DNA from 2 places in the Caldimonas brevitalea genome. Region 1 is predicted to be linked to the other one. Evidence: predicted binding sites of a transcription regulator. Region 1 holds the regulator's gene; the other holds the start of a gene.
The links. The regulator LexA, encoded in region 1, represses DNA repair genes until DNA is damaged. The targets are predictions, from matches to a motif close to ACTGTATNNNNATACAGT.

Region 1 (15,735 bases):
GCGCTCGGCACCGAGAAGGCGGGGCTGGAAGAAGCCTTGGCCGGCGGCAGCCTGACGCCGGCGCAACTGGCCGAACACGGCCGCCGCCTGAAGGCGATCGGCGACGAGGTGGAGACGCTCGAAGAGCGTTGGCTCGAACTGTCGGAGCAGATCGAGCAACTCGGCGCCTGAAGCCGGGCGGCGCGGTGCCGGCGACTACGAAAGATCGAACGCTCGCCGGCCCTGGTCACGCCGGCGTGGAAGGCGGCTGGCGCGGCAGGCGTACCGTGAAGGTGGTGCCGTCGCGTTCGGAGGACGCCACTTGTATCTCTCCCCCGTGCGCCAGCGAGATCTCGCGCACGATATAGAGCCCCAGCCCGAGCCCCGAGGACCCCTCGCGACGCTCCGCCTCCTGCACCAGCGGGCGCATCAGCGGGTCGAACAGCGTGCGCTGCGCTTGCGGGGCGATCGGTGGCCCCTCGTTGTGCACTTTCAGGCTGATCTCGCCGCCCTCGCCGCGCAGGCTGACCGACACCGGCGTGTCGGGGCGGCCGTGCTGCATCGCATTGGCCACAAGGTTGGACACCAACTGGCCGATCCGGGACACGTCCCATTCGCCGCTCAGATCGCCGGAGCAATCCATCTGCAAGGTGCGATCCGGGTGGAACGCGCGCAACTCATCCACCGTCTCGCGGCAGACCTGACCCAGGTTCGCGCGTCTGGGCGCGAGGGCCAGGCTCAATCCCAGTCGCGTTCGGGTGAAGTCGAGCAGGTCGTCGACCATCTTGCGCATGCGGTCCACGCTCGACTGGATGCGGACCACGGCCTTGGTTTGGGTGCCCGTCAATCCATCGGTGACCAACAGGTAGTGGACGGAGTTGCCAGCTGCGCCCAGGGGATTGCGCAAATCGTGTCCCAGGACACCCAACATCAGGTCTCGAGACTCCTCGACGCGGTCCACGTACCAAGCGAGCGACTCGCTGATGGCCTGGTCGATGGCTTCGTTGAACCGGATCAACTCGGCGAGCGTGTCGAGGTCGGCCGTCTCGAGCTGATCGAACCACCGGCGCACGACACTGGCTCTCAGGGCGCGGTACTCCGCCACCACCTCCTTCAGCGTGAAGCCTTGCCGGAAGCGCTGCTCCGCGTCTGCCCTGGCCGTCGCCGTGAGCTCGGGCGCATTGCTGGGGCGGTTGCCGCGCGACTTTTCGTGCTGTTCGCTGTCGCTCTGCGGTGCCCGGATGTCGGACGCGACGTGCTGCAGCAGCAACTTGGCGTGGTCACGCAGTTCCTCTGGTGCCAACTCGCGCGCCGTCGGCAAATTCGTTTTGGCGAATTCCGCCCACTCGTCAACGATGGCGTCGACGTGGCTTTGAATCAGGTCAGAGAGGGACATGGCGTCTCCCGATCCCGTGCATCTCGCCGAGCGGGTCAGGAAGGCGAGCAGCGCAAACGCCGCAAAAAAGCCCTCCCCGCGGACGCTGCGCCTCGTGGGCTCGCCGGAATGTCTCCGGGCTTCGTCAACTGCTGCAAGCGGCGGGCCTGCAAGCGATGCGGCCTCGCCGGAACACGGATGCGCCATCCCGTTTTCCTTTCCCCGCACAATTAAATTGCACTCAATTGAATTGAGAGCTAGAATAGAACCCATGTCGCAAGCTCCATCGTCCTCACCAGCCCCGACCCCCCTGTCGGCCGGCGACCGTGCGTTGCTGCAGCTCGACAACCAGCTCTGCTTCGCCTTGTATTCGACCTCGCTGGCGATGACCAAGCTCTACAAGCCGCTGCTCGACGCGCTGGGCCTCACCTATCCCCAGTACCTGGTGATGCTGGTGTTGTGGGAGCAAGACCACCTCACCGTTGGCGCCCTGGGCGAACGACTGTTTCTCGATTCCGGAACGCTGACGCCTTTGCTCAAGCGGATGGAAAGCAGCGGGTGGCTGACCCGCACCCGTGCCAAAGAAGACGAACGGCGCGTGGTGGTCAGTCTCACGCCGGCCGGGCAGGCGTTGCGCCAGTCGGCCATCTCAGTGCCGCGCCAGGTCTCCGGCGCGGCCCAATGCAGCGCCGACGAATTGCACGATCTGCGCCGTCGGCTGCACGACTTGAGGCGCCGTCTCGCGCCTCAAGCGGTGTCCGATGCGCCGGGTTCCGACCCGGCCACCCACAAGGTGGAAGCGGCATGAGCCATCACCGCTGCCATCGGTCACCGGATACATTGCGTGCTATTTAATAGCACTCTTTACATTCACGCTTCCCTCACTGCTCAAGGAGCCTCGCATGAAACTCGACAAAGTGCTGTACAAGACCGAAGCCACCGCCACCGGGGGCCGTGATGGCCGTGCCGCCACCGCCGACGGCGTGCTGGACGTCAAGCTGGGCACCCCGAAAGAGCTGGGCGGCGCCGGTGGTGCAGCCACCAACCCGGAGCAGTTGTTCGCCGCCGGCTACTCGGCTTGTTTCCTGAGCGCGATGAAGGTCGTCGCGGGCCAGCAGAAGAAGGCCCTGCCGGCCGATGCGTCGGTGACGGCCAAGGTCGGCATCGGCCCGATCGCAGCCGGTTACGGCCTGGAAGTCGACCTCGCCGTGTCGCTGCCCGGCATGGAGCGCGAAGCAGCCCAGGCACTGGTCGAGACCGCGCACAAGGTCTGCCCGTATTCCAACGCCACCCGCAACAACATCGAAGTGCGCCTCAGCCTGGTCTGAGACCCTTCCGCTCGGCGAGGAGCTGCAGCAGCAGCTCCACCCGGGCCTGATAAGGCGTGAGCGTGCCGGCAGCGGGCAAGACATCGTCCGGCTTGCCGAGCACGCGACCCTCGGCGCAGCGCGTGCTGCGCCAGACCTTCATGCCCGCGGCCTGCGCCGCCAGCAGCGCAGCTTCCAGCCGCTGATGCACCGTGCCATTGCCGGTGCCCACCACGACCACCCCCGCCACGCCCATCTGCTGCAGCGCCGCCACCAGGCTGCCGTCGGCACCGCTATGGCTGCTCACGAGTTCGACGCGCGGCCACAGCGCCGGGTCGACATCGATCACGTCCAGACCGAGCGGCACGCCGGCCGGCCAGGGCCGCAGCGTGTGCAGCCGGCCGGCTTCGAGTAAGGCCAGCGGCCCGGCATCGCCCGCCCCGAAGGCGTCGAGCCGGTAGGTGTGTTGCTTGCGCACCTCCAGGCCGCTGTACACCTGGCCGGCGAGCACGGCCACCACCCCTTGCACGCCGGGTTCACGCGCCAGGTGCACGGCATCCAGCAAATTCTGAGGGCCGTCCGGGTGCAAGGCCGTCGCCGGCCGCATCGCCGCGGTCAGCACGACCGGTTTGGCCGGTGCCAGCACCCGCTGCAGCAGATAGGCGGTTTCCTCGAGGGTGTCGGTCCCGTGGGTGATCACCACACCGCTGACCTCGGGTCGACCGAGGTGGTGCGCCACCCGCCGGGCCAGGGCCTGCCAGACGGCCGGCTCCATGTCCTTGCTGTCGACTTGAGCCACCTGCTCGCTCTCGAGCGCCACCTCCGACAGCCCCGGCACGCCACCCAGCAGCGCCCCGACGCCGAGTTGCGCCGCCTGGTAGCCGATGTGGTCGCCGCGCGTGGCGGCGGTGCCGGCAATGGTGCCCCCGGTGCCGAGGACGACGGTGCTTGATTGCGAACGGCTTTGCATTTTTTCTCGGCCTGGATAAAAATACAGCTACTGGATGCCCAAACAGTAGTCGTCCTGGCAGCCGCCGATGCCGGCGTCGGCCAGCGCCCTAGCCGCGCGGGCAGCATGAACATCACCTTGAACGCGAGGCGCCCGTGGACCCCCTTCTGCCAGAAAGCCCCAAGCTCACCGCCCGTCAGCAGCAGATTCTGGAGCTGATCCGCCAGTCGATCGAGCAGACCGGCGCCCCGCCGACGCGCGCTGAGATCGCGGCCGAGCTGGGCTTTCGTTCGGCCAATGCAGCAGAGGAGCATCTGCAGGCGCTGGCCCGCAAAGGTGTCATCGAGCTGGTGGGCGGCACCTCGCGCGGCATCCGCTTGAAGTCTGACACATTGCGCTCGGTCAACGAATCGCGCCGCCTCTACCAGGGCCAGCAGGCGATGCTGCCGCTGCCAGGCCTCGCGCAGCTCGCACTGCCGCTGGTGGGCCGGGTCGCAGCCGGCAGCCCCATCCTCGCGCAAGAGCACATCGAGCAGACCTACCACGTGGGCGCCAGCATGTTCGCGCGGCAGCCCGACTACCTGCTGAAGGTGCGCGGCATGAGCATGCGCGATGCGGGCATCCTCGACGGCGATCTGCTCGCGGTGCAAAAGGCCAAGGAGGCCAAGAACGGCCAGATCGTCGTGGCCCGTTTGGGCGACGATGTCACCGTCAAGCGCTTCCGCAAGACACGCCAGTCGATCGAGCTGATCGCCGAAAACCCCGAGTTCAAGACCATCGTGGTCGAGCCCGGCCAGGATTTCGAGCTCGAAGGCATCGCGGTCGGGCTGATCCGCAACACGCTGCTGATGTGAGCCGATGATCGAGGCCTCGTCGATGAAAGCCTTGCGCCATACCGACTGCCTGCATGCAACGGCTGCGCTCGAGCTGGTGCCCAACATCGGCCCCGCACTCGCTGCCGATTTGCAGCTGATCGGCGTGCATGCGCCACGCGACCTCGTCGGGCGCGACGCCTTCGTGCTCTACCAGGAACTGTGTGCCAAGACCGGGCACCGCCACGACCCGTGCGTGCTCGACAGCTTCATGGCCGCCGTCGACTTCATGCGGGGGGCGCCCGCAGCGCCCTGGTGGCACTACACCGCACAGCGCAAGCTGCTCTATGGCCAGGCCCACACCGACGACCCGGGCGCTGATGCGGCGCATCTCCGCAGCCGTCCGGGCGGCAGTGCACGAGGTGCGGCGCGGTCTTGAGGCCCGTCACGGCAACCACCCGCACCACCTCAGCACCAGCCGCTCATCTGTCAACCCATCACACCCATCACGCATCACCCGACGACGCAACCACCCCCTTCTCAGCCGCTGCACGGGTGGCGGGCGTTTCGCGAACCCTGGTTCGCGAGCCCCGTGCAGCAGGCCGAAAGCGCGACCCCTCGAAGGCTGTCGACTTTCACCCTCAATCCTGCCGAACGTCATTGCATAGCTTCTTGATTTTCGGAGACGGACATGACCCCTGCCCACCCGCACTCGCCGGCATCCCCGGCCACCCCCTCGACCGCACCGAAGCCGGAGCTTCACCGCCCGGCCCAGCCCTCCTCCCCTGCGGCGTTCGACGCTGCGCCCCGCACCGGCGCCACCTCGTGGTGGACACGGCTGGTCGAACAGCTGGGCCTGCCGGTTGGGCCGAGCTTGCGTGACTGGCGCGCGGCCAACCAGGCCAGTGCTGCCACCCCGACTGGCTTTCCCTCCCTCGACGCCGTGTTGCCTGCGGGCGGCTGGCCGGCGGCGGGCGTGATCGAGGTGCTGGCACCACAACCCGGCCGTCCGGAGCTGGCCTTGCTGAACCCGGTGCTGAGCGAAGCCGCCGCGCAGGGTCGCCGCCACGCGCTGATCGGGCAACCGCCGGATGCGGCTTTCGACACCTCGGAGGGCGGCAGCAAGGCGCCGGCGGTGCACGGAGCGGACAGCGCGTGCGCAACGGGGCCGGCGTCGCCTCTCGTGCCATCGGCAGCCGCCGATACGGCGGTGACGGCGGCCATGCCGTTGGTCGCGAGGCATACACCGGCGACCGGGGGCAGCGATGCAGCAGCGTCGTCGAGCGAAACCGGCCGCCCCGATACCCTGGCCCTGGCGTTGGCCTGGCTGCGCCAAGGCAAGGACGGCGTGCTGGCGGTCTGGCTGCCCGAATTCCGTCCGGCTCAGCTGCGTGATTTGCAGCGGGTGGCGCGCCGGGCCCGCAGCATGGTGTTTGTCGTGCGGCCGTGGGTGGCCCACTGGGACGACAGCGAAGCCGATCTGCGCGTCAGCTTGATCGCCGGCAAGGGCGGCCGCTGGGAAGTGCGGGTGCACCTGCAGGCCGGCGGCGCCGCGCCCACGGTGCGCGTGCCGGCATTGGGCCCGGCCCCGGTGCGGCACTTGCGGGTGGTGCAAGACCCGAGCGATCACCGCCGCACGATGCTCAGCGGCTCTTTCGTCGAGGTGTGCCGCGAGCTGGAGCGCTTGGCCGCGCTCGAGCGTGCTGCGGAACCGAACCGCCCCCCCTGCCGCCTGGTGGTGGCTCATTAAGGGCGCAACAGCGGGCCCGCGCCGATAAACGCGCGGCCCGCTGGTTCGATGCCAACGCCTTATCGCTGACGGGTAAGACCGCTTCGTCTTCCAACGCGCCCTTCCACAGCGGGCCCAACTTGGCCCCAGGGCGACCACCGGCGGGGGGGCTCAAAGCCAGTCGGTGTGCCCGCTTTCTTCCCGCAGACATCGCAAGTCCTGGTGGTTCAGCGCCGGGTGGTGACTCCCGTTTCGGCGTATCGAGACGAAGCCTGCCCGCGGCTTCGCTTTTTCCGCGCCCACTTCGCCTCTCGTCGAGGCGGATGAAAAACGTCCCCGCACACTGGAATCGACTCGATTGCAGCGGGGCGGTAGAGGTGGCTCTACGCGCTGCATGGCGCACAAAGGAGCTTTCCGATGCCGGAAATTCGCAACCACTCCAACCGTCACCACGTCAGCAGTTCGTCTTCCAATGCTGGCAACACACGGCAGACGTCGAACACAGGCAACACCTCTTCCTCTTCCTCGACTTCGCGCCAGCGGGGCAGGCTCGAAGGACTCGCACCGCAATCGTCCACGCCGACGGCCCCCCCCAGCGCAGACCGAACCGCGGCTGATCAATCGGCGGATGGACAGCCTGGCCCGGCTGACCCATTCGTACACCGCCGAGATGGCGAATGGGGAGCGGCCCAATCCGGTCGTCACCGCGGTGGGCTTGCAGCAGAACAATGTCAGCAAGAACTACCGGCTGGCCATCGCCCACAACACCCAGGATGCCCAGCAACACGCAGACGATCTGGCGCGGTTGAAATTGGTTCGCGATGTGGTGGTCGGGCGCACTTCTTCGGCTGAGACCGCGGCCTATCTGGCACCCGATAGCGGGCTGCCGCGGCGTTCGCACCACGGCAATCTGGGCGCGCAAGACCGCTTGGCCAAAGATTTGCGCAAGCTGCGCTCGACCTACGACGGCAACGACGACGAACGCGGCGGCGCACGCCTGAAGCAGGCGTTGCACAACGTGTTCGGCACGCGCGAGGAACCCAAGCCGATCAATGCCGTGAATTTGACGATGCCGCCGGCCGGGCGCGGTGTCGTCCATGGCGAAACCGCCTTGTTGGCGCAGTCCGTCCCCAGTCCCATCGGCGTCAGCAAGCTGTCGTGCGGCGATTGCGACGACTACGCGTCCGAAGTCGGTCGCAACAGCGATCTGCGCGGCACGCATGGCCAACGCTTCCCCGGTTGGCAGCATCCCACGACAGGTCAGGTGTCGCACAACCGGGTGATCACCGGCGCCCCGCAATACGCCAACGATTCGGATTCGGACGCGTAGCGAGTGAGCGGCGCCGAACAAGCGCCTTGCCCATCCATCACGTTCCAGGTGCGCGTATGCCCAAATTCTGGAGTTTCTGACCCCGTTGCAGCGCTCTCTTTGAACGCCTGCCACGCTTCCTGTACCTTCGCGCAGGCTCACGTCACTTCGCATGCCTGCGCGCCCGGCTCCGGCACCCGGCCCTACCTTGACGGCACCCTCTTATCCGCGTGAACCACCATGAGCATCAAGATCGCCGCCAATACCTTGGGCCGTCTCGCCGGGCAGGTCGCGTCGCAGGCGCCGGGCACCCTGCAGCAGTTGGGCCGCGAGGCGTCGCGGATGGCGCAGCAAACGGGCTTGGCCGGCATGGCGCGTCGCCCTTCGTCGCTGGCGGCTGGCACCGCCAACCTGCCGCCACGGGCCGCGCTGGGCGCGCTGCTGCAACGCCCCGCGATGCTCGCGGCGCAGATGGGGCAAGGCCTGTTGAACAACCTGGCCGCCGCGCTCAACATGCCGGCGCTCGCCAGCTTCCAAGGGGCGGCGGGATGGCGCCCGCAACAGGGCGCGGGCTTTCAGCCCGCCTATGCGGGCCATACGCCGTTCGGCGCACCGCAAGGTGGGTTCCGGCCGCCGCAGCACGTGACCTACACACAGCACCCGGGCATGGCATTCCAGCAGGGGGCCTATACCCGTCCGCCGCAGTTCCATCCCTTTCCCGGCGCTTTTCGGCCATCGCCATTCGCTGCAGGCCCGCAATACGCCGGTCAGCCATCATCCTTCGGCCACGGTGCCTTCCATCCCAACGCCGGAGGTTTCATGCCGCCTCGACCGGCGGCCGGGCCCCACCCGGGGAGCAGCTTCCAGCCCGGGTTCTATGGTGCGCCCGGGCCCTCGCATCCCTTCGCGGGGCCCGGTGCACAGCCGGGTTTCATGCCCGGTCATCATCATCAGCCGCAGTTCAATCCGTTCGCCGGCGCGTTCAGACCGCCTCAGTGGACGCCACCGCAGCAACCGCAGCGGCCCGGCTCCTTCCCTCACGCCAACGGCGGCCCGGCGGGGGCCCAGCCCTTCGGTGGCGCAGGCGGCACACCACCGCGCCCGCACACAGCTTCCGGCACGCCACCTCGGCCCCAGGCAGGTTTCGGAACACCGCCTCACGCGCAAGGTACCGGGGGTACGCCGCCGCGTCCGCAAACAGCTTCTGGAACGCCGCCCCGTCCCCAGGCAGGTTCGGGAACACCGCCTCACGCACAAGGTGCCGGGGGGACACCGCCGCGCCCGCACAGCGCTTCCGGCACGCCGCCCCGAACTGAAAATACCTCGTCGGGCACCCCGCCCCGGCCGGAAGGCGCCTCAGGCACACCGCCGCGTCCGCAGGCGGGGCAAGGTGCCGGGCGGCCTTCACAACCCCAGGCCACCTCGGACAGCACCGGCAGCTCCAAACCTCAGCACCCGCCGGTCTCGATCGGCAGCATGCCGCGCGATCAGTGGATCTCGGCGCTGCGAGAGCGCGGTGTCGATCTCGATCAACTGCGCCAGGACTTGAGCCAGTACATGCTGCAGGGCACGATGAAGGGCGACGACTTCAACAAGAAGTATGCAAACGCACTGAGCACCGGCAGCGACGGCTTGCATGTCGAAGACCTGAGCAAGCGCAAGCAGTTCGCACAACTCGCGCAGGAACTGAACAAAGCCAAAACCGCGTGACGGTGGTCGAAGCTTGATGCCCTTATGGGCGCAGCCCACGCTGCGGCGGCTGCGCCGCCGGCCCGCCTTACGGTGCGACCCGTGCGTCGATCTCCAGCCGCACCCCGCTCGCTCCGACGGCAACCGGCTCAGCGTGGCTTTGCAGATCGCCGCTGCGCGGTGTCGCACTGCCGCTTTTCGAGATGCGGGCGACGACCAGCACCCGCGACGCGTCCGACAGTTTCGCGGTCGGCGACATCGCCAGGCTGTCGTCGAGCGTCACGCTGATCGGCAGGTCGCGGGCGCGCTTGCGCAGCACCGCGAGCGGCGGTGTACCGGGCCGAGCATCGGCCGCCCGTGCGAAGATGAACAAGATGTCGTTCGGTCCCACACTGCCCTGCAGCGCCGGTGTCAACGTCACCGTGACCCCCACCCGGGCGGGGCTCGCGGCGAGCCGGCGCGCCTGGTCGACACGCTCGCGGATCTGCCGATACAGCGGCTCGTTGCGCCGCTCGACCTCGGCCAGCCGCTCCCAGTACCGGGCCGCCGCCTCGAAGTCCTGCCGGTCGTAGGCCGCCGCACCGGCCAAGGCGAGCGCCTTGGCATGTGTCGGGTCGAGCGCCAAGGCGCGTTCGATGAGGCGGGTCGGCTCACCTTGCAGGCTGGGCCCGTTCAGCCGGGCGAGGAAGTCGGCATGGTCGGTCAGCAGACCAGCGTCATGCGGCCGCCGCCGCGCCGCCTGTTCGAGGGCCGCGGCGGCCTGGGCCCGGCGGCCGAGGGCGGCGTGCGCGCGTGCGAGCAGAGCCCAGCTCGACGCATCGTCCGGTTGACCTTGCAGCTGCCGCTCCAGGCGCTCGGCCAAGGCCAAGACCTGCTCCGGACTCAGACGGTCGGGAGCCGAGGCCGCGCGTTGCGGCGGTTCTGCGGTCCCGAGGGCCACGGAGGCCGCGGGACCGAGGTCCAGATGGCGCGGCGCGCCCAGCCACGCATATCCACCGCCCACCACGCCGAGCACGAACACCGCCAGCGCCGCGAGCAGCCGGGGCGACGGGCCCACCGCGGTAGCCCCCTCCGGAACACCGGCGCGCGACCGCCGCCATCGTGCCCCCGCCAACAGGGCGAGCGTGAGGAGGCACAGCAAGCCTGCCACGAGAACAAACAAGGCCATCATGGCGGGCCGCCCTCGTCCACTCCCGCGGGTGCATCGGGCTCCTCATCGGGCTCGAAGCAGTCATCGCTCAAGCGCGAGCGCCGCTGCAGCACCGCCCACAGCGTGAGCAACCCACCGGCCAGCAGCGCGGGCGGTCCCCACCACAGCAGCAGCGTGGACGGCTTCAGCGGCGGCCGGTAGCGCACGAAGTCACCGTAGCGGTCGGTCATGAACTGCTGGATCTCCGCCTCGCTGCGCCCTGCGCGCAACATGCGGGTGACTTCGGCGCGCAGGTCGCGCGCCAGATCGGCGCTCGACTCGGCAATGGTTTCGTTCTGACAGACCAGGCAGCGCAGCTCGGCTGTGATCTGCCGCACGCGGGCTTCGAGTGCCGGGTCGGCGGCGCTGGGGGCCGCCTCTTGCGCCGCCGCCTGCAGGGCGACGGCACAACACAGCGCCGCGGCCCACACACGGGTCCAGTGGAAGACGACACTAGGCGCCACCGATTTCCTTCAACAACGGTTCGATCCGTGACCGGACCAGCTCCGGCGTCAGCGGCCCGGCGTGCTTGAAGCGCACCCGTCCTTGTCGGTCGATCACGAAGGTCTCGGGCACCCCGTAGACACCGAAGTCGAGACCGACACGCCCGTCGACATCCACCACCGAGGTTCGATACGGATTGCCGTGGCGGTCCAGCCACGCCAGCGCCTCGGCCCGCTGGTCCTTGTAGTTCAAACCGATGACAGGTGCCGCGTGCGTGCGCGAGAACTCGACCAGCGTCGCGTGCTCCTGCAAACAGGCCGTACACCACGAGGCCCACACGTTCAGCACCCACACCTGGCCTCGAAGGTCGTCGAGGCGCAGTTGCTGGCCGGGCTCGTCCAGCCGCGCGAGCGCAAAGGCCGGCGCCGCTTTGCCGATCAGCGGCGACGGCACGGCCCGCGGATCGAGCGCCAGCCCACGCGCGAGGCCCCACACCAGCAGCGCGAACACCGCCAGCGGCACGGCATAACGAAGCCCTTTCATGCCGGCGCTCCGGCGGCTTCCAGCGCGGCGCCGGCCGGCACCTGGCGACGCTGCGTCCGATAGCGCCGGTCACCCACCGCGACCGCGCCCCCCAGCGCCATCAGGACACAACCGGCCCAGATGCAGTTGACGAATGGCTTCACGTACAGACGGACGATCCAGGCCCGCCCCCCCTCGACCGGCTCGCCCAGCGACACATACAGGTCGCGCGTGATGCCGCGGTCGATCGCGACTTCGGTGATCGGGTTGCGCTGCACCCGGTACACCCGCTTCTCGGGATACAGCCGGGCCACCGGCTGCCCCGCACGGGTCACCTCGATCAACGCCTGCACGGCCTGATAGTTGGGCCCCTGCACGTCGCGCACCCCCCGCAGCGTGAACCGATAACCCGCCAGCTCGCGGCTCTGGTCCCAGCCCATCTGCACCTCACGCTCGACCTGGTAGCTGCTGACCATGCTCACGCCGAAAGCAAACACCGCGACGCCGAGATGCGCCAGCAGCATGCCGACCAGCGCGCACGGCAGCTGGCGCAGGCGCGCCCAAAGCCGCGCGGGCGAGCGCTCGGCAGGCCGCAAGCGCTCCCACAGGTCGGTGCCGATCGAGGTGGCGATCCAGAAGCTCATCGCCAAACCCAGCGTCGCGCTCAAGCTGACGCGGCCGGCTCCTGCCTCCGTCGCCAGCGCGGCCACCACCGTGACGACTGCCGCCCAGCGCAAACGCCACACGAGCGTATGCAGTTCGGTGTGTTTCCAGCGTGCCAGCGGCCCGAAACCGAGCAGCAGCACGGCCGGCACCATCAGCGGCACGAACACGCTGTCGAAGTACGGCGGCCCGACCGAGATCTTGCCGAGTCCCAGGCTCTCGATCAGCAGCGGATAGAGCGTGCCCAACAGCACCGACAGCGTCGCGACGACCCACAGCACGTTGTTCGCGAGCAGCAAGGACTCGCGTGACACCAGGCCGAAACGCCCGCCCAGCCCGAGCTTGGGCGCACGCCACGCGTACAGCGCCAGGGAGCCGCCGACGGCCAGCACCAGAAAGACCAGGATGAACAGGCCACGGCGTGGATCGGTCGCGAACGCATGGACCGACGACAGCACGCCCGAGCGGACCAAAAAGGTGCCGAGCAGCGACAGCGAGAAGGCCAGGATGGCCAGCAGCACCGTCCACGCCTTGAAGGCGCCGCGCTTTTCCGTCACGGCCAGCGAGTGGATCAGCGCGGTGCCGGCCAGCCAGGGCATGAAAGAGGCGTTTTCCACCGGGTCCCAGAACCACCAGCCGCCCCAGCCGAGCACGTCGTACGCCCACAGGCTGCCGAACAAGATGCCCAGCGTGAGGAAGCTCCAGGCGGCCGTGGTCCACGGTCGTGTCCAGCGGGCCCAGGCCGCGTCCAGCTGGCCGCCGAGCAGCGCCGCCACCGCGAACGAGAAGGCCACCGAGAACCCGACATAGCCCATGTAGAGCAGCGGTGGATGCACCACCATGCCGGGGTCCTGCAGCAGCGGGTTGAGGTCGCGCCCGTCCGGCGGCACCGGCGACAGCCGCTCGAAGGGGTTGGACGTGAACAGCATGAACAGCAGAAATCCGGCGCTGATCAGGCCCATCACCGCGAGGATGCGCGCCGTCAGTGCCTCGGGAAGTTCGCGGCTGAAGCGCGCCACCGCCAGCCCCCAGGCGGCCAGCATCCACACCCACAACAGCAAGGAGCCCTCGTGCCCGCCCCACACCGCGGCCAACCGGTAGACCAGCGGCAAGGCGGTGTTGGAGTGCTGTGCGACATAGAGCACCGAGAAGTCGTGGCGCACGAAACCAGCGGCCAGACAGGCAAAGGCAAGGCTGACCAGGACAAACTGGGCGCGCGCCGCGGGACGCGCCAGCGACATCCAGTCCTGCCGCCCGCGTGCTGCACCGAGCAACGGCAAGCCACCCTGGATGAGCGCCACGGCCAGCGCCAACAGCAGTGCCACCTGACCCAGTTCGGGGATCATCGGGCCTCCCGGGCAGCGCCGGTCGCGGCGGGCGGCTGCGCCGCCGCGCCGGCGTGCCGCAGCGCATCGGCGGCCTCGGGCGGCATGTAGTTCTCGTCGTGTTTGGCCAGCACCTCCTGCGCCTGGAACACACCGTCCTCGCCCACCCTGCCCTGCGCCACCACACCCTTGCCTTCCCTGAACAGATCGGGCAGGCCACCCTGGTAACGCACGGCGATCGAGTGGGCCGTGTCGGTCACCACAAAACGCACCATCAGGCCATCCCGCTGCACGCTGCCCGGCGCCACCAAGCCGCCGACGCGAAAGGCACGGCCCAGCGGCACTTGCTGGGCCGCCACCTGGGAGGGGGAGTAGAAGAACACCAGGTTGCTGCGCAAGGCGTTGATCACCAACGCACCGGCCACGCCGACGGCGGCCACGAGGCCGAGACAGATCGCCCAACGCCGCTGCCGGGGTGTCATCTCGCCGGCTCCCCGCTCGCCGCAGCGGCCACCGCTTGTGCCGCGGCCCGCCGGCGCCGCCGCCAGGCCGACCAGGGTTCGATCGCCATCAGCACCGCGGTCACGCCATAGGCACCCCACACGTACAGCCCGTGCCCGCCCATCTCGAAAAACACGGCCACACTGCCCCAGTTCATGCGGCCCGCTCCCGGCCTGCGGCAACACGCTCGCGCACCCACTCGGCGTCTGCCTCGCGCTCCAGCACGATGGCTCGGGCGCGGGTCAGGCTCACCGCGGCGGCATAGGCCCAGAAGGCCAGACTCATCAGCAGCAAGGCCGCGAACATGGTGTCCGCCATCTTGGGCGCGGCCGTCATGCTGACGCTCGCACCCTGGTGCAGCGTGTTCCACCAACGCACCGAAAAGTAGATGACGGGCAGGTTGGCCACCCCGACGATGGCGAGCAGCGCGCCGGCCTGGTCGGCGCGGCGCGGGTCGTCGATCGACGTCACCAGCGCCATGTAGGCGAGGTAGAGAAACAGCAGCATCAACTCGGAGGTGAGCCGCGCGTCCCACACCCACCAGGTGCCCCAGGTCGGCTGGCCCCAGAAGGCGCCGGTGACGAGCGCGACGCAGGTGGCGAGCGCCCCGGTGGGTGCGAGCGCACGCGCGAGCATCGCCGCCATCCGGGCGTTGAAGACATAGCCGAGCGCAGCCCAGCCGGCCATGACCGCGTAGATCAGCATCGACATCCAGGCGGCGGGCACGTGGATGAAGATGATCCGGTAGGCCTCGCCCTGCTGCGCGTCGGTGGGCGCGACGAAAAAGCCGATGTAGAGCCCGGCGGCGCCCAGCACGGCAGCGGCGGCCCACAACCAGGGCACGAGCGCCCCCGCCAGCGTGTAGAAGCGTGACGGCGCGGCGAAGGTGAACCAGCGTAGGCGTTGCGGCTGCGGTGCCATGTCGCCCTCACTCCATCGAAATGCGCAAGGCCGCGGCCGTGGCGGGCAGCGCCGTCAGCGCGCTGAAGATGAGCAAGGCGCCCAGCAGCGAGTAGTGCGCGCCGGGCGACTGCCCCCCCTCGACGGCGGCGACCGCGCCGGTGCCGAACACCAGCGCCGGGATCGACAGCGGCAGCACCAGCAGCACGATCAGCATCGCGGCGCTGCGCAGGCCCTGCGTCAGGGCCGCGGCGACATTGCCCAGCAGGCTCAGCACCGGCGTGCCCAGCAACAGCGAGACCGCCAGCACGCCCAGCGCCGCCCCCCGCAGGCCGAGCAGCAGCCCGAACAACGGCGCCAACAGCACCAGCGGCAGCCCGGTGAGACTCCAGTGCGCGGCCGCCTTGGCGACGGCGATGACACCGCCGCCCGGGTCGCCGAGCAGCATCTGCTCCAGCGTGCCGTCGGCCCCATCGAGCGCATACAGCTGCGTGACCGACAGCATCGCGGCCAGCAGCGCGCAGGCCCACACGACACCCGGCGCGATCTGGCGCAGCGTCTGCGGCTCCGGCCCGACGGCGAGCGGGAACAGGCTCACCGCGGCGGCGCAGAAGACCAGCGGCAGCACCACCTCGACAGGCCGGCGCCGCGCCAGCCGCAGCTCGCGCAGGTAGAGGGTGATGAACAGCGCAGGCATGGGGTCGTCGTTCTCAGTGGTACCCATCGAGATCGATTTCGCCCACACGCATTGGGCCCAGGTCCACCGCTTGGTGGCTGGTCAACAGGACACTGCCGCCGCGCAGCAGCTGATCGCACAACAGCGCGTTCAGCCGTTCGATGCCGTCCGCGTCGAGCGCGTCATAAGGTTCGTCGAGCAACCACAGCGGCGCCGGCTCCGGCACCGCCAGGCGCGCGAGCGCAGCGCGCCGCCGCTGCCCTTGCGACAGGCTGCGCACCGGCGTCTCGCGGTGCCCCTGCAGCCCCATGCGGTGCAGCGCGCCGTGCACGGTGGCGGTGTCGCTCGGGCCGCCCTGCAAGCGCA
Region 2 (15,735 bases), 390 kb from region 1:
CTGATCTTGCGGCTGTTGAGCAGGTCCATGTAGGCCTGCGAGCTGCCGAAGTCGTTGCCGCCGTCGCCGGTGTACTCCTGTGTGCCGAACTCGGTCACGAAGATGGGCAGGCGTTGCGACGCGCGCAGCAGCTCGTCACGATAGGCCTGATGGTGCGACGCGGCATAGAAGTGGAAGGTGTAGAGCACGTTACCCGCGCTCACCGGCGAGTCGATGATCTCCTGCGCCCCACCGCCTTCGGACACCCCCAGCGATGACCAGCCCGGCGTGCCGACGATGACCGGCGTTTCGGGGTCGACGGCGCGGATCACGGGGATCAACTCGTTGGCGTAGCTGCGGATGCGGCTCCACGGCGTGCCGCTCGGCTCATTGGCGATCTCGTACAGCAGGTTGGTCTGGCGTCCGTACTTCTGTGCGATCTGCGTGAAGAAGGTGCGGGCCCGGTCGAGGTTGTAGTTGGGGTCGCCCGGGGTCAGCATGTGCCAATCGACGATGGCGTACATGCCGCGCTCGGTGGCTTCTTCGATGATGCGGCCGACCTGGCGCGTGAAGCCCTCGGGGTCGGTCTCGTAGCCGCCCTCCTGGATGTACATCGAGATGCGGATCACGTCGGCCTGCCAGTCCTTGGCCAACGCGTCGAGCGAGCCGTCGGTGATGCACTGGCCATACCACTGCAGCCCGTGCGTGCTCATGCCGCGCAGCTGCACCGGCTGGCCCGAGCTGTTGCACAGCTGGGTGCCGCAAACCTTGAGCTGCCCGTGGCGTGCGACCGGGGTGCCGGTCGTGGGGGGCGTGGTCGTGAGCGAGGGGAACTTGAACAACTGGCTGCGCCGCTGCTGGCTGCTGTCGCAGCTGCGCTGTTCAACGCGGGCGCCGTCGACCACATCGAGACAGAGGCCGCTGTGGCGCGCCACCAGCTGGTAGTTGCCGTTGCCGACGTCTCGACGCGTGAACTGCTGGTTGGGTTTGCCGTGGCAGTTCCACAGCAGGGCACGCGCGCCGCTCGAGCGGCTCGCGCCTTGGATGTCGATGCACAGGCCGCTGGCCCCGTGCTGCAAGGTCACGGCATTGGCGTCGCCGCTCACCGCCTGCAGCGCGAAACCTTGGCGGGCCACCGTGCCGGCGCAGTCGCTGCGCGACAGGCCGCCTTGCGTGGCGCCGGGTCTGGCCCCGCCATTGAGGCACTCGCCATTGGCTTGCTCCTGGAGGCGGAACTGCGGCGCCACGGGGGCCGCAGCGGCGGTTTCGAGCGCGCCGTGGCCCTCGCCTCCCGAGGCCTGTGCGTCATCGTCGACGGAGACCTCCGCGGACACATCGGCGGCCGACGCCCCGCCGCCGTCACCACCATCGCCACCACCACAGGCGGCGAGCCACACGCTCATCGCGATGGCGATACCGGTCAAACGCACGGGGCGCGCCGCGCCGGTCGAATCGAACTTTCTGAACATCTGACTCACCTCTACTTGCATGGCGGATTGCTTCGTGTGTTGAAACGCCGTTTAGTGTCGTTGGGAACGGTTCCGCAAAAAACGTCGAGAGGCCTCGAACGCGGTAACTCCGTGTGATGCCCGTAAGCGGCTCGCACGTCGTGCGACACGGCGCCGAGCGGCGCCGACAAACGGGCGTCGGCACCCGTTGCACGGTCAACTCGCTCGCGCTGCTTCTGCTAGACCAGCGCGAGCGTGAGGCGACGATGTAGCGCACGTCCAGCGTGCCGCCTCATCGTCGCCCTTCCTGCTCTCGTCAGCGCGGCTGGCGCATCTGATCGCGCACCCACTGGCCAGCGGGTTTCAGGTTCGACGCGCTCCAGTCGCCGCTCGAACAGGTGCCCTCCTTCCAGACCGCGCCGGAGCGGAAGTCGTCGGAGTAGTTCCAGTTGACCCAGCTGATCTTGCGGCTGTTGAGCAGGTCCATGTAGGCCTGCGCGCTGCCGAAGTCGTTGCCGCCGTCACCGGTGGCTTGCTGGGTGCCGAACTCGGTCACGAAGATGGGCAGGCGTTGCGACGCGCGGGCCAACTCGTCGCGGTATTCCTGCTGGTGCGACGCAGCGTAGAAGTGGAAGGTGTAGAGCACGTTGCCCGCGCTCACCGGCGAGTCGATGATCTCCTGTGCACTGCTGCCCTCCGAGACCCCCAGCGACGACCAGGCCGGGGTGCCGACGATGACCGGTGCCTCGGGGTCGACGGCGCGGATCACGGGGATCAACTCGTTCGCGTAGCTGCGGATGCGGTTCCACGGCGTGCCGCTCGGCTCGTTGGCGATCTCGTACAGCAGGTTGGGCTGGCGTCCGTACTTCTGCGCGATCTGCGTGAAGAAGGTGCGGGCCCGGTCGAGGTTGTAGTTCGGATCGCCCGGGTCGAGCATGTGCCAGTCGACGATGGCATACATGCCGCGCTCGGTGGCTTCTTCGATGACACGGCCGACCCGTTCGGTGAAACCTTCCGGATCGGTCTCGTAGCCGCCCTCCTGGACGTACATCGAGATGCGGATCACGTCGGCGCGCCAGTCCTTGGCCAGCGCGTCGAGCGAACCGTCCGTGACGCACTGGCCATACCACTGCAGCCCGTGCGTGCTCATGCCGCGCAGTTGCACCGGCTGGCCCGAGCTGTTGCACAGCTGGGTGCCGCAGACCTTGAGTTGGCCGTGGCGTGACACGGGGGTGCCATCGGGGGTAGGCGTGGGCGCCGGCGCCGGGGTGGGAGCGGGTGTTGGCGCTGGCGTGGGTGCTGGCGTGGGTGCTGGCGTCGGGGCGGGCGTCGGCGCCGGGGTCGGTGCAGGCGGCGGAGGCGGCGGTGCGGGCGTGGGCGCCGGCCCGGGGGCTGGCGCGTCGCCCACCGCGCGCCACAGCGAGGGCGTGTCGGCCGGGTTCCAGTTGGTGCCGGCCCAGGCCGTGTGGCCGACCAGGGCCTCATACAAGGTGCCCTCGTAGCTGACCAGCGCGCCGGTGTTGTAGGTCACGCCTTCGGCCCACTCCGGGGCCGGGGCGGGTGCGGCACTGAGTTGTGGGGCGAGGCGCTGCTGCGGGCCGCCTTGATAGCGCGCGTGCGCGGCGCGCGCATGCTCGAGGTTGCTGGTGGCAGAGGCCTGCGGCGCGGCGGTGCCGCCGCCGTCGCTGCCGCCGCAGGCGGCGAGCCAGCTGGCCGTGAAGGCGAGCGCCAAGGGTAGTCGGGTGTGGTGGTGGACAAGACTCTGTCGCATCGTCGCTCCTGGTCGTGAGGATGAGGAGGAAGGGAGAGGAGGATGAGAAAAGCGGGCTGTCCGGGCCGACGGCCGCGGACAGCACCTAACCTTGCGGGGCGGCCCGCTGGACCGGCCCCGCTCAGCCCCCGTCGCGGGGGCCGGGCGTCAACGCCACTCGGGCGATTGCAGCGCCGGGTCTTGCGGCAAGCCGAACGAGGACTGGATGCGCTTGCCGATCGAGCCCGGGCTGGCCACCGGCGCGCTGCCGCAGTTGCCGTTGGCCTGCTTCAGGATCGACCACAGCATCGCGCCGTCGCGCGGGTTGCGGTTCGGGTGGTTGGCGAGCACGGCGCCGAGGTAGCGCTCGACCGAGTACGGCTGGTTGATGCTGGCGCCGTACTGGTTCTTCAGGTTGCGCGAGCCTTCGCATTGCGCGTCGGCGTTGTTCACCACCAGGATGCCGCCGGCCCAGCCTTCGGGCGGAGTTTCGAGGCCCATCGAGACGATGGTCTTGGACGGCCACAGCTTGCGGTACTCGTTGTACGCGGTCACGCCGTCGTAGTTCTCGTAGCGCGCGTCGTAGCTCATGATGTTGACCATGTCGAGCATCTTGGCGATGTTCGGGTACTGCATCATCAGCTGACGCTCGCGGCCGGCGCTGCCGCCCCAGAACGACACCTTGCCGTTGCAATCGGGGTGGGTGCTGGTGGCCGCCGTGCAGTCGGCACCGGTCGACCAAGTCGCCGAGGCGAGCACACGTCCGCCGCCCGCCTTGTCGACCGCGTGGCGCATGGCCTTGATCGCGTAGGCATAACGCTCGACGTTGGCGTCGACCTCATAGTCGACGTCGAGGCCGTCGAAGCCCATGTCGACCAGGAAGCGGGCCAGCGCATCGATGATCGGGCCGCTGCCGCGGCGGCCGTCGGCTGCCAGAGCGTCCCAGTTGTGGTAGGTCGCGCCGCCCACCGCCAGGATCACCTTGATGTTGCGCTGGTGCAGCACGTTGACCGCGGCCTTGATGTCACGCGGCGTGGCAGTGAAGTTGATGCCGGTGCCCGACCAGCTGTTGGCCGCCAGGCCGGCCCACGAGAAGTTGGGGTCGCCGAACGACGCCATCACGTGGGTGTAGGTGCCCGGGATGCGCGCGAACTTGCTGGCCTTGAACACCTCGTTGGCGCTCTTGCCGTTGGCGTCGAACCAGGCGTCGCTCCAGCTCGGGTAGTAGCCGACGTAGACGCGCTTGTTCTGCACCGCCTTGACGGCTTCGGGCAGGGTCAGCTTGTCGCCGGGAGTCGGGGCGGGCGTGGGCGCCGGGGTCGGGGCCGGCGTGGGGGCCGGCGTTGGCGCAGGGGTCGGTGCCGGGGTCGGTGCGGGTGTTGGGGCCGGGGTGGGCGCCGGCGTCGGGGCTGGGGCACTGCCGCTCGTCACGCGCCACAGCGAAGGCGTGTCGGCCGGGTTCCAGTTGGTGCCGGCCCAGGCCGTGTGCGTGACCAGCGCGACATAGGTGCGGCCGCCATAGCTCACCGACTGGCCTGCCGTGTAGGTCGCGCCTTCCTTCCAGGCGGGTGCGGCTGCGGCCTGCGCCAACAACACGTCGTCTGCGTAGCGGATGGGCGCCGAGGGCTGCTGGCCGGCAGCCTGCACCTGCGCCCACATGCTGGCGAGCGAAACGGTGATGGCTGTCATTCTCAAAGCGTTCATGTGCGGTTCCTTCAAGGTCTAGGGATGGAACAGGGGCTGCGGGAGTCCCGCGGGCTGTGCGATGCCGTGCACGGGCCGCACTGAAGCAGCGACGCGCGCAGGACGGGCGGTCAGAAACGAAGATGAAGGGCCGCGTGTCGCCGGGCACCCGCTGGGGTGCCGGCTCGGGCCCTGGTGTGCTTACCAGCCGACGGTAACGATCAGCTTTTGCGGGTTCGGGTGTTCCTGCAGGCTGCTGTGGCCGCGCACGTCGTCGTAGCAGAAGCCGTAGGCGAGGCCATCGATGCTGTGGTCGTGCCAGAACTTGGCGTAGTAGTTGGCGGGCCCCTGCGGGTAGTAGGCCGCGGCGTCGCTCCAGCGGGCCGGGTCGACCGACATCAGCAGATGGCGATTGAAGGCCGCGGTGATCTGTGCCTGCACCACCAGTTCCTGCGGGTTGCCGGTCGCGAGATTGCCGGAACCTTCCAGGATGGCCTGGGTGGTCGGCTTGCCGCGGATGTACAGGTTGGCCGGCCCGCCGTCCTTCGAGAACACGAAGTCGTTGCCGATCACGCGGCCGCGGAAGGTGCCGGCTTCAGCGGTGAACACCAGGTCCTGCTGGCTGTAGTGGCGCCAGACTTGGTCGACATAACCGTCGAAATAGCGCGATTGCGCCCGCCCCGGCCCGAACGGCCCCTTGCCCGGCGCGACGATACGCCACGGACGCGACACCAGCGGCCGGAATTCCGCCGGCATCTGGGCTTCGAAGTTGGCGAAGATCTGGGCCCGCGAGGCGGTTTCGCCGAGCGTGCGGTCATAGCCGTCGCGGCCGATCAAGCGGGTGCGCAACGGGAAGCCGAACTGGTCGACGCGGGTGGTGTTGCCGTGATAGCCGTAGCGGTCGAGGGTGAACTCGACCCACTCGAAATACACGTCCTGGTTGGGATCGGTCGGGTTGCCGAGGTCGGGGCCGGCGAAGCCGAGCCGGCCATCACCCGCCTGGTTGATCTTGATGTACATCGGCGTGCCGATGCTGATGAACATGCGGCCCGAATCGATCTGCGGCAGCGGCACGGTGCCCGCTTCGCTCAGGCGGTAGAAGTAGTTCGCGTAGTTCTGGCCGTTCTTGACCAACCGGTTCGGCGCGTCGTTGTCGCCCACCGAGGCCGGCACCAGACGCCCGGACCGGTCGACGTACGACAGCACGCGGGTGACGGGGTGGTAGCCGATGATGGCCCAGTAGATCTGGCTGTCAGCGTGCTGCCCGTTGGTGCCGTTGACCAGCTGCACGCTCATCGCCCCGGTGCCGCCGTCGGGCGGGGGCGGGGTGGACCCTTGTCCCACGGTGTGCGTGAATCGCGGGGTGTCGTAGGCGGGGTTGCCGTTGTTGTAGGTGAAGAAGTAGCCCAGCGAGTCACCCGCTTTGACCGTCACCCGATGCTCGAAACGCCCCGCAGCGCCCGCGGCGTTCATCCGGACGTTTTGCTGCCCGCCGCCATTCACCTGGTAGTGCGCGTCCACCCAACTGGTATTAACACTGGACTGAAACCAGAGCGTGGCGGTGGTGCCATCGACCGACACGCCCTGCGTGTAGTCGGCGGCCTGTGCGGGCACAACAAAGCTGCACAGGCTGGTCAGCAGACTGACCAGCCAGATTTTCAAGATTCGCATCTGTCTCCCCTTTTAACGGGACTTAGTGGGTGGATCGCTGCGAATTCTGCTCGTCCACGTGTTCCTGGCTGATGTTTCTTGCAACAAGACTGAGCAAGCTGATTCCAGTTGCATCCGTCGCGTCGGCCCAATCCTGGCGCTTTCGCCAGGATCGAGACCTCGTTCAAGTGGTATCCGACTGGTATGTCAAACAGGCGACATCACGGAATCGGCCTTCTGGGGGATGGAAACGGTTTCATCTGGACAACATGCCCGGGTCCGGCAGAGGGGATGGCCGGGCCACGCAAACCACTGTACATTTATACAGTTATTTGCCCTCGTTGCCCCCCCTCGCCCGCCTCGGGGCCGCCGGGCGGCGCTCCGGAGACCCGATGAATTTGCACCGCAAGCTCGCCGTCCTCGCCGACGCGGCCAAGTACGACGCCTCGTGCGCCTCCAGCGCAGCGGCCGCGCGCAACTCGGTCGACGGCCGTGGCATCGGCTCGACCGAGGGCAGCGGCATCTGCCACAGCTATGCGCCCGACGGCCGCTGCATCTCGCTGCTCAAGGTCCTGCTGACCAACTTCTGCGTCTACGACTGCCTGTATTGCGTCAACCGCGTCAGCAGCAACGTGCCCCGGGCGCGCTTTTCCGTCGCCGAGGTGGTGCAGCTGACGCTCGATTTCTACCGCCGCAACTACATCGAAGGCCTGTTCCTCAGCTCCGGCATCGTGCGCAGCCCCGACTACACGATGGAGCAGGTGGTGGAGGTGGCCCGCGTGCTGCGGGAGGAACACGACTTCCGCGGCTACATCCACCTCAAAACCATTCCCGATGCCAGCCCGGAGTTGCTCGCCCGCGCCGGGCGCTACGCCGACCGGTTGAGCATCAACCTCGAACTGCCCACGCCGGAGGGCATGCAGACCCTGGCGCCCGAGAAGAACGCGAGTGGCATTCGCCGCTCGATGGCCCGCTTGCGTCTCTTGATCGACGATGCGAAGGCCCAAGCCGCGCCGCCGGCACCCCGCTCCGGGCCTGGGCTCGCACCCAGGCCGGCGGCGGCGCCCCCGTTCGCCCGCAGTCAGAGCACGCAGATCATCGTCGGCGCTGACAGCGCCGACGACCGCACCATCCTCGAGACCAGCAGCGCCATGTACGGTTCCTACGGGCTGGGCCGTGTCTATTACTCGGCCTTCAGCCCGATCCCCGACGCCTCGCGCCAGCTGCCGGTGCGAGCGCCACCCCTGGCGCGCGAACACCGGCTCTACCAGGCCGACTGGTTGATGCGCTTCTACGGCTTCGCGGCCGACGAGATCGCCGGCGGCGCGGACGGCATGCTCGCGCTCGACGTCGACCCCAAGCTGGCCTGGGCCCTGCAACACCGGGAACGTTTCCCGGTCGACCTGAACCGCGCCCCGCGCGAACTGCTGTTGCGGGTGCCGGGCCTGGGCGTGAAGGCGGTCGAGCGGCTGCTGGCGAGCCGCCGTGTGCGGCAGCTGCGGGCCGTCGACCTGGCGCGCCTGCGGGTGCCGGTCGCGAAGGTGCTGCCCTTCGTCGTGCTGGCAGACCACCGTCCCGCGAGCGACCTCGATGCCGGGGCGCTGGCGGCGCGGCTGCGCCCCGCGCTGCGACAGGCGTCGCTTTTTGACGCGGGGAGTTGACGATGCGGGCTGACCATTCCTCGCCCGGCCGCGCCATCGGCCCCGCCTTGCGGCGCGCAGCACGGAAGTGGCCCGACGAGCGGCAGATCGAACTCGCCCATGCGGCCGATGTCGAGGGCTGGCGAGCCGCCGCCCGGGCGCTGCTGGCCGAAGGCTGCCCGCCGGACGCGGTGCACTGGCAGGTGCGTGGCGAAGCGAGCGTAGGCCTGATCGACGGCCTGTTTCCGGCCTTGCCACTGCCCTCCCCACCCGTCGGCGACCCCGCCCCGGTGCGGGTGCCGGCCGGGTTCGTGACCCTGGCCGAACGCGCGCTGCTGCACCGCGATGCCGGGCGCCACGCACTGATGTACCGGCTGCTGTGGCGGCTCGTCCGTGAGCCCGAGCTGCGTCACGACGTGCTCGATCCCGACATGCTGGCCGCCCGGGCGCTGGGGCAGCAGGTGCGGCGCGACCTGCACAAGATGAAGGCTTTCGTGCGCTTCACCGAACGGGCGACCACGCTGGGCCCGCGCTTCGTCGCCTGGTTCGAGCCCAGCCACCACATCGTGGCCGCGGCGGCGCCGTTTTTCATGCGGCGCTTCACGACGATGCACTGGGCCATCGTGACCCCCGATCGCAGCGTGCGGTGGGACGGCGAAAGCTTGCACTTCGGGGCCGGGGCGCGCCGTGACGACGTGGTGGCCGCCGACGCGCACGAGTCGCTCTGGCTCACCTACTACGAGCACATCTTCAATCCGGCACGCCTCAAGCTGGCAGCGATGCAGGGCGAGATGCCGCGCCGCTACTGGCCCAACCTGCCGGAAGCGCGGTTGATTGCGCCGCTGGCCGCGGCCGCCCAGCACCGGGCGGAGCAAATGGTGGAGCAAACGCCGAGCGAGCCGCGACGGCAGCGCCCTGCGCTCCCGGCCGTCGTGCCGGCCGGCGGGTCGAGCAGCACCGCCGCGGCCGCCTGCCTGGCCTGCCCGCATGCCCGGCACGCGACACAAACCGTCTGGGGTGAAGGGCCGGCCACCGCGCAGGCGGTGTTGGTGGGCGAGCAGCCCGGTGACCTGGAAGACCTGCAGGGCCGGCCCTTCGTCGGTCCGGCCGGGCGACTGCTCGACCGCGCGCTGGCCGACGTGGGGCTGGACCGGCGCCAGCTGTACCTCACCAACGCCGTCAAGCACTTCCGCTACGAGCTGCGCGGCAAGCGGCGCCTACACAAGACGCCCGGCCAGCGCGAACTGGCCGCTTGCGCCGGCTGGCTGGAACACGAGCTGCGCGAGGTCACAGCGCCGTCGCTGGTCGCGCTCGGCGCGACCGCTGCGCAAGCCCTGCTGGGCCAGCGGGTGTCGGTGCAGGCGCAGCGCGGGCAGTGGCACACACGAGCCGACGGGCGGCGGGTGCTGGTCACCTGGCACCTGGCCGCCTTGTTGCGCATGCCGGAGCCGGCCCGCGCCGAGGCGTATCGCGTCTGGGTGCAAGACCTGTCCCAGCTGGTCGGCGCGGCCAACGCTCAGGAGCAAAAAGGGACGACAGCCCACTCACGTGCCGCTACGTCGTTTACCGGTTCCACAAGCACCCGGGAATAGCCCGGCCTACCCTCGCCCCGTCCCGCACACGTCGAAGCGACGACCAGGGCCTGCGAACAGGCACTGGACGGGACGCGAAAGTGTCGACTGCGCGCAAGCGTCGCCGCTGGCTTTCGCTCGTCCTGAGTCATCACAAACAAGTTCGAAAGGAACGCCATGACACCGATTAGGAGGATGGCAATGTCGCCAGTGGCCCAAGCGGCCGCGACCCTGCTGTCATTCGCCTTCGCCGCGCCAGCCGCTCACGCGCACGGCGCGCCCGAATACCCCCTCAGCCGCCAGTACAGCTGCAACAAGGACCGCAACCAGCCGGCCTGCCAGGCGGCGATCGCCTTCGGCGGCGAACAAGCCATCTACGACTGGAACGGCGTGCGGCAAGGCAACGCCAACGGCAACCATCAGGCGGTGGTGCCGGACGGCACGCTGTGCGCCGGCGGCGGCGAGGAGTTCAAGGGCTTCGACCTGGCGCGCAACGACTGGCGCGCCACCTCCTGGGCCCCGGGCTCTGACGGCCGCTACGAGTTCCGCTACAACGCCACCGCGCCCCACCGGTCGCAGTACTGGCGCTTCTACCTGACCCGCGCCGGCTTCCAGCCAGGCGCGCGGCCGTTGCGCTGGGGTGACCTCGACCTGGTGGCCGAGGTGCCGGGCAGCCAGGTGCAGCTCACCGGCGACAAGAAATACGTGATGCGGCTGCAGCTGCCGCAGCGCTCCGGCCGCCATGTGCTGTATGCCGTCTGGCAGCGCGGCGACAGCCCCGAGGCCTTCTATTCCTGCTCCGACGTCAACTTCGGCGGCGACAGCGGCACGCCACCGCCGACCAATCTGCAGCAGCTGGGCGAAGTGGTCGCGCGGCGCACCCTGCCGGTCAACGCGGTGGTCAAGCTGCGCGTGTTCGGACGCGACGGCGGCGACCTCGAGACGCACAGCTACACGGTGGCCTCCGGCTCGACCGGCGCCGCCCAGTGGCTCGCACAGCTCGCCCGCGTCGTGAACCAACGCTCCGCCCATGTGCGGGTGGGTGAACTGCAAAACGGCAACGTCGTGGTGCCCAACGGCGACACCACGCTGCAGGTCTACGCCCTGACCGCCGACAGCGGCGTGCGCTTCCAGCTCGACACCGAACTGCCGCCGGGCAATCCGCCGCCCCCGCCGCCGCCTCCTCCTCCCCCGCCGCCGGCCCCCCCGCCCTCGGGGCCCACCCCTCCGCCCCCGCCGCCGCCCACGCCGCCTGGCCAGGTGTCGGCCTGGAAGGAAGGCGTCAGCTACACGGCCGGCCAGGTCGTCAGCTACAAGGGACGCAACTACCGCTGCGTGCAGGGCCACACCGCCTGGGCCGGTGCGGGCTGGACGCCGGAGGTGTCGGCCACCTTGTGGCGCCCGCTCTGACGATGAGCGCGCGGTGGAAGGCGTCGGATACACTTGCGCCCGTCATTGGGGAGTAGCGTCCCTCCTTCCACCGGTCGAGAGGGGCTTGCGTCAACAGACTTGCTCGTGACGAGCATGGCGCAAGCGGTCCCGGACTTTGCGAGACCTTTGACTGCATCGCCTCGGCACGGGCCGGGAGGCGGTGCAGTCATTCGTGTCACGCCGGCCCCGGACTTCAGATGCAAGCTTTTCTCGTTTCGACCGGCGTCGTCGCGTTGGCCGAAGTCGGCGACAAGACCCAGTTGCTGGCCTTCCTCCTCGCCGCCAAATTCCGCCGCCCCGTGCCCATCGTGCTGGGCATCCTCGCGGCCACCCTGCTCAACCACGCGGCCGCCGGCGCGCTCGGCGCCTGGATCACCTCGGTGCTGGGCCCGCGCACGCTGCGCTGGGGCCTCGGGCTGTCGTTTCTCGCGATGGCCGCCTGGACCCTGGTGCCCGACCGGCTCGACGAAAGCGACACGCAGCTGGCGCGACACGGCGTGTTCGTCACCACCTTTTTGACGTTTTTCCTGGCCGAGATGGGCGACAAGACGCAGGTCGCGACGATCGCGCTCGCGGCGCAGTACCAGGCCATGGGAGCCGTGGTCGCCGGCACCACCCTCGGCATGATGCTGGCGAACGTGCCCGCCGTGTACCTGGGCGACCGCATCGCGCACCGCCTGCCGGTGCGTGCCATCCATGCCGTCGCGGCGCTGGTGTTTGCGGTGCTCGGCGTCGCCACCCTGCTGGGCGCGGGCGAGCGGCTCGGCTTCTGAGCACGGTGCCGGCGTGACCGGGCCGCCGGTTGCCGCCGTCTCGTTCGACTCAACCGGCCAGGTGCAGCGCGGCGTACTGCAGCAGCATGATGGTCTTGCCGTCCACGATGTCGCCGCGCTCGATCATGGCCAGCGCCTCCCGCAAGGGCAGTTCCAGGACTTCGATGTCCTCGCCTTCGTCTTCCATGCCGCCGCCTTCGCCCACGCGCAACGCGGCGGTGTACGGCGCGACGAAGAAGTGCAGCTTCTCGGTGACCGACCCGGGGCTCATGTAGGCCTCGAACACCTTGCGCACCGGCCCGATCCGGTAGCCCGTTTCTTCCTCGACCTCGGCACGGATGCGTTCCTCGGGGCTGGCGTCGTCGAGCAGCCCGGCGGCCGCCTCGATCATCAGATCATCGTGGCCGTTGACGAAGGCCGGGAAGCGGAACTGACGGGTCAGGACCACCGTGCCGCGCGCCACGTCGTGCAGCAGCAGCGTGGCGCCGTTGCCGCGGTCGTAGGTCTCGCGGGCCATCGACTGCCACCGGCCGTCCCGGCGCTGCCATTCGAAGTGCGTTTTCTTCAGCACGTACCAGTCGTCCGACAGCAGTTGAACGTCCGTCACCCTCACTCGCTCGGCGATGCTCATGGCCTTCCTTTCGCTTGAAAAGCGGTGAGGCTATCCGACGCATTCGTGAAACGTCAAGGCTATTCGTGCAAGTTCGTGCAATCACCTCTGGCCTGACTTCGCGATTACGCCGCTACCAGCGGTTCAATTCGTGCAACTTCGTGCAGACACTTTACGACTTGCGGCATACTCGCGCGATGCTGACCGAGCAACGTAAACAACACATCCTCGCCGTGCTGAAGCGCGACGGCCGGGTCGTCGCCAAGACGCTCGGCCAGGAGCTGGGCCTGTCGGAAGACACGATCCGACGCGACTTGCGTGAGCTGGCGCGTGCCGGCCTGCTGCAGCGGGTGCACGGCGGCGCCCTGCCCGCCTCGCCCGCCGTCGCCACGCTGAACGTGCGCGAACACCTGTGCGCCACTGAAAAAATCGCACTGGGCCGTGCGGCGGCGCGACTGATACGTCCCGGGCAGCTCGTGTTCGTCGACGGTGGCACGACCACACAACAACTCGTGCGGCACCTGCCAGCGGGGCTGCGCGCCACCATCGTCACCCACAGTCCGATCATCGCCGCCGAGCTGGCCGAGCAGCCGGAGATCGAGGTGGTGTTGATCGGCGGGCGTCTGTACAAGCACTCGATGGTCAGTGTCGGCGCCGCGGCGGTGGAGGCCATCGGGCGCATCCGTGCCGATCTCTACCTGATGGGCATCACCGGCTTGCACGCCGAGGCCGGCCTGAGCACTGGTGATCTGGAAGAGGCCTACATCAAACGCGCCCTGATGGCCCAGGCGGCCGAAACCGTGGCGCTGGCGTCGAGCGACAAGCTCGGCCGCGCCTCTGCCTATTGCATTGCCCCGGTGACGGCGCTGACGTCATTGCTGGTGTCGACGCAGGCGGACGAGGCAGCGGTGGCGCCTTTGCGCGCGCTGGGGCTGCAGGTGGACCGCGCCGACTGAGGTGCGGGACCCGTCCGGGCGGCAGATTCAGTAGGCGATCAGCGGCGAGCCGCCGGTGCGCTGCGAGCCGCCGTCGGCCGCCGGCGGCATGCCGACCGGTGTGACGGTCTTGAGGAGGTTCTGCAGGGCTGCCAAGTCGACGGGCTTGGCGAGGTGGTGGTGGAAGCCCGCACGTTGCGCCTCGCGCTTGTCGGTCTCCGAGCAGAAGGCCGTCATCGCGATCAGCAAGGGCGGGCGGTCGCCACGGCGGCCGAGTTCACGCGCGACCTCGTAGCCGCTCAGCTGCGGCAGCCCGATGTCGAGCAACATCACGGTGGGCCGGAGTTCGCTGGCCGCTTCCAGCCCTTCACGGCCGTCGTAGGCGACGCGTACCGAATACCCTCCCATGCTCAACAGCAAGGCGAGGCTTTCGGCGGAGTCTCGGTTGTCATCGACCACCAGCACGCTCACTGGAGCGTGGGAGCTTGCATGGGGAGACGTCGTTGGAGGGGAAGACTGGTTCATAGCGGGCGGGACCACCAACGAAACATGCAAATTCCATACCGCGATGGTGCGCTGGCTGGAAAAACGAGGCGCTGAGCCATGTCCTATGGCTCGCACAGGGGGCCGCCGGGGACGTAGCACCCGGCCTGTCAGGCGGCCGCCGTAAGCATTACTGGAACCGCCCTGTAGAAGTTGCGGCGGCACCAGCCCCGGCCCCGTGAGGTCCGGGCGACCGACCGTTCAGTGCAGTCGCTGGCGCAACTCGCCGACCTCCCGACCGGCCTCGGCGATGGCATTGCCCAGTGCCGGGTTGACCCCTTCGCTGCGTTCACAGGCCTGACGCGCCTCGTTGATCAGGTCTTCGAGGTCGCTCAAATGGTCGCCGATCGCATAGCGGTCGTTTTCCAGCAGATATTCATATTTGGCTTCGTCCGACTCCTCGTCGAGTTGTCGCACGCAGTCCTTCACCTCTTGCGGCACCGATGGGTCGGCTTCGCAGACGTCGGCTGCCTGGTCGATGATGCTGCCGATGCGGACCAGTCGCTCCTCGACCTCACGTTCCGTGTTCATGCCCTGCTCCTTCTGGCGCCCGCCCCGCGGTCGGGATCGCATTGCTGCCACGGTTCTCGCAATCCACGTACCCGCAGCGACCCCGCAGCCTTTGCGGAATCACCGGTAAGAGTGAGTGGTGAAACAGGGCAGGCTTGAAGGTGATTGCTGCGCCGCCGCATGGCACAACGGGCCGCAGAGGCCCGCGGGATATAGGCACACCGCTTGCGCTTGCATCGGCACGTAGCGAGGCGTGAACCGATGCAAGCGTCCGTTGCCGGGAGGGAACGGACGGGTCTCGAATCCCGGGGCCCGCTGGGCTCTCAAGCAGGATGGTAAGGATGTGAAGTTGTCCCATTCTGCCACGTTTCGCCAACGCTCCTGTGCACTGCCGCGGCCGTATCTCGGCCGTGTCATCTAACAGGTCGTGGTCTCGCCGTTCCAGGGGAAGCCGCGAGCCCGACACGATATTCAACCTCTGCAGATAGGGAGTACTTCATGATCGCTGGTAAGAACGTTCTTGCCTTTGTGATGGCGGGGGGCGAAGGCTCGCGCCTGCACCCGCTCACGGTCGACCGCTGCAAGCCGTCCGTCCCCTTCAACGGCAAACACCGCATCGTCGACTTCGTCCTGAGCAACCTGGTCAATTCCGAGATCTATTCGATCTATTTGTTGGTCCAGTACAAGTCGCAATCGCTGATCGAGCATGTGCGCCAGTCCTGGACGATGACACGTTTCATCCCTCAGCACTTCGTCACCGTGGTCCCGCCGCAGATGCGCAACGGCCCGCAGTGGTTCCAGGGCACCGCCGACGCGGTCTACCAGAACCTGCACCTGATGGAGACCTTGCAACCCGATTTGGTGGCCGTGTTCGGCGCCGATCACATCTACCGCATGGACGTGCGCCAGATGATCAAGTTCCACCTGGACAGCCAGGCCGACGTCTCGGTCGCGACGCTGCCGGTGCCGCTGGAACAAGCCTCGTCGTTCGGCATCGTCGACATCGACGCCCAGCATCGCATCCGCGAGTTCCAGGAAAAGCCCAAGAGCGCGAAGTCGATGCCGAACCGCCCCGGCCATGCCCTCGCGTCGATGGGCAACTACATCTTCAACGCCGAGGTGCTCAAGCGCGAACTGCAGCGCGCCCACGACAGCGGCGAGAGCGACTTCGGCAAGCATCTGCTCCCGCGCATGCTGAAGTCGCACCGCTTG

Region 2: AAW51_RS14070 (putative DNA modification/repair radical SAM protein) is a predicted target of LexA. The motif match lies at 6,822-6,839, and genes of this name have one in related genera.

Annotation. Positions count from the first base shown of each region.
Region 1 is NZ_CP011371.1:2,871,164-2,886,898, reverse strand. Features, by position in the region: gene AAW51_RS12825 (ABC-F family ATP-binding cassette domain-containing protein) at 1-171, shown strand, start outside; gene AAW51_RS12820 (sensor histidine kinase) at 227-1,561, opposite strand; gene AAW51_RS12815 (MarR family winged helix-turn-helix transcriptional regulator) at 1,626-2,162, shown strand; gene AAW51_RS12810 (organic hydroperoxide resistance protein) at 2,257-2,682, shown strand; gene AAW51_RS12805 (asparaginase) at 2,669-3,631, opposite strand; gene lexA (transcriptional repressor LexA) at 3,778-4,464, shown strand; gene AAW51_RS12795 (helix-hairpin-helix domain-containing protein) at 4,487-4,861, shown strand; gene AAW51_RS12790 (hypothetical protein) at 5,114-6,172, shown strand; gene AAW51_RS12785 (hypothetical protein) at 6,780-7,481, shown strand; gene AAW51_RS29925 (hypothetical protein) at 7,701-9,170, shown strand; gene AAW51_RS12765 (tetratricopeptide repeat protein) at 9,238-10,206, opposite strand; gene AAW51_RS12760 (cytochrome c-type biogenesis protein) at 10,317-10,802, opposite strand; gene AAW51_RS12755 (DsbE family thiol:disulfide interchange protein) at 10,792-11,325, opposite strand; gene AAW51_RS12750 (heme lyase CcmF/NrfE family subunit) at 11,322-13,313, opposite strand; gene ccmE (cytochrome c maturation protein CcmE) at 13,310-13,774, opposite strand; gene ccmD (heme exporter protein CcmD) at 13,771-13,950, opposite strand; gene ccmC (heme ABC transporter permease CcmC) at 13,947-14,714, opposite strand; gene ccmB (heme exporter protein CcmB) at 14,722-15,390, opposite strand; gene ccmA (cytochrome c biogenesis heme-transporting ATPase CcmA) at 15,404-15,735, opposite strand, start outside.
Region 2 is NZ_CP011371.1:3,262,451-3,278,185, forward strand. Features, by position in the region: gene AAW51_RS28160 (cellulase family glycosylhydrolase) at 1-1,448, opposite strand, end outside; gene AAW51_RS14055 (cellulase family glycosylhydrolase) at 1,744-3,198, opposite strand; gene AAW51_RS14060 (glycosyl hydrolase family 18 protein) at 3,346-4,881, opposite strand; gene AAW51_RS14065 (glycoside hydrolase family 64 protein) at 5,062-6,531, opposite strand; gene AAW51_RS14070 (putative DNA modification/repair radical SAM protein) at 6,903-8,171, shown strand; gene AAW51_RS14075 (UdgX family uracil-DNA binding protein) at 8,174-9,742, shown strand; gene AAW51_RS14080 (lytic polysaccharide monooxygenase) at 9,923-11,131, shown strand; yybP-ykoY riboswitch at 11,167-11,346, shown strand; gene AAW51_RS14085 (TMEM165/GDT1 family protein) at 11,350-11,925, shown strand; gene AAW51_RS14090 (NUDIX hydrolase) at 11,975-12,556, opposite strand; gene AAW51_RS14095 (DeoR/GlpR family DNA-binding transcription regulator) at 12,733-13,491, shown strand; gene AAW51_RS14100 (response regulator) at 13,519-13,935, opposite strand; gene AAW51_RS14105 (hypothetical protein) at 14,215-14,544, opposite strand; gene AAW51_RS14110 (glucose-1-phosphate adenylyltransferase) at 15,022-15,735, shown strand, end outside.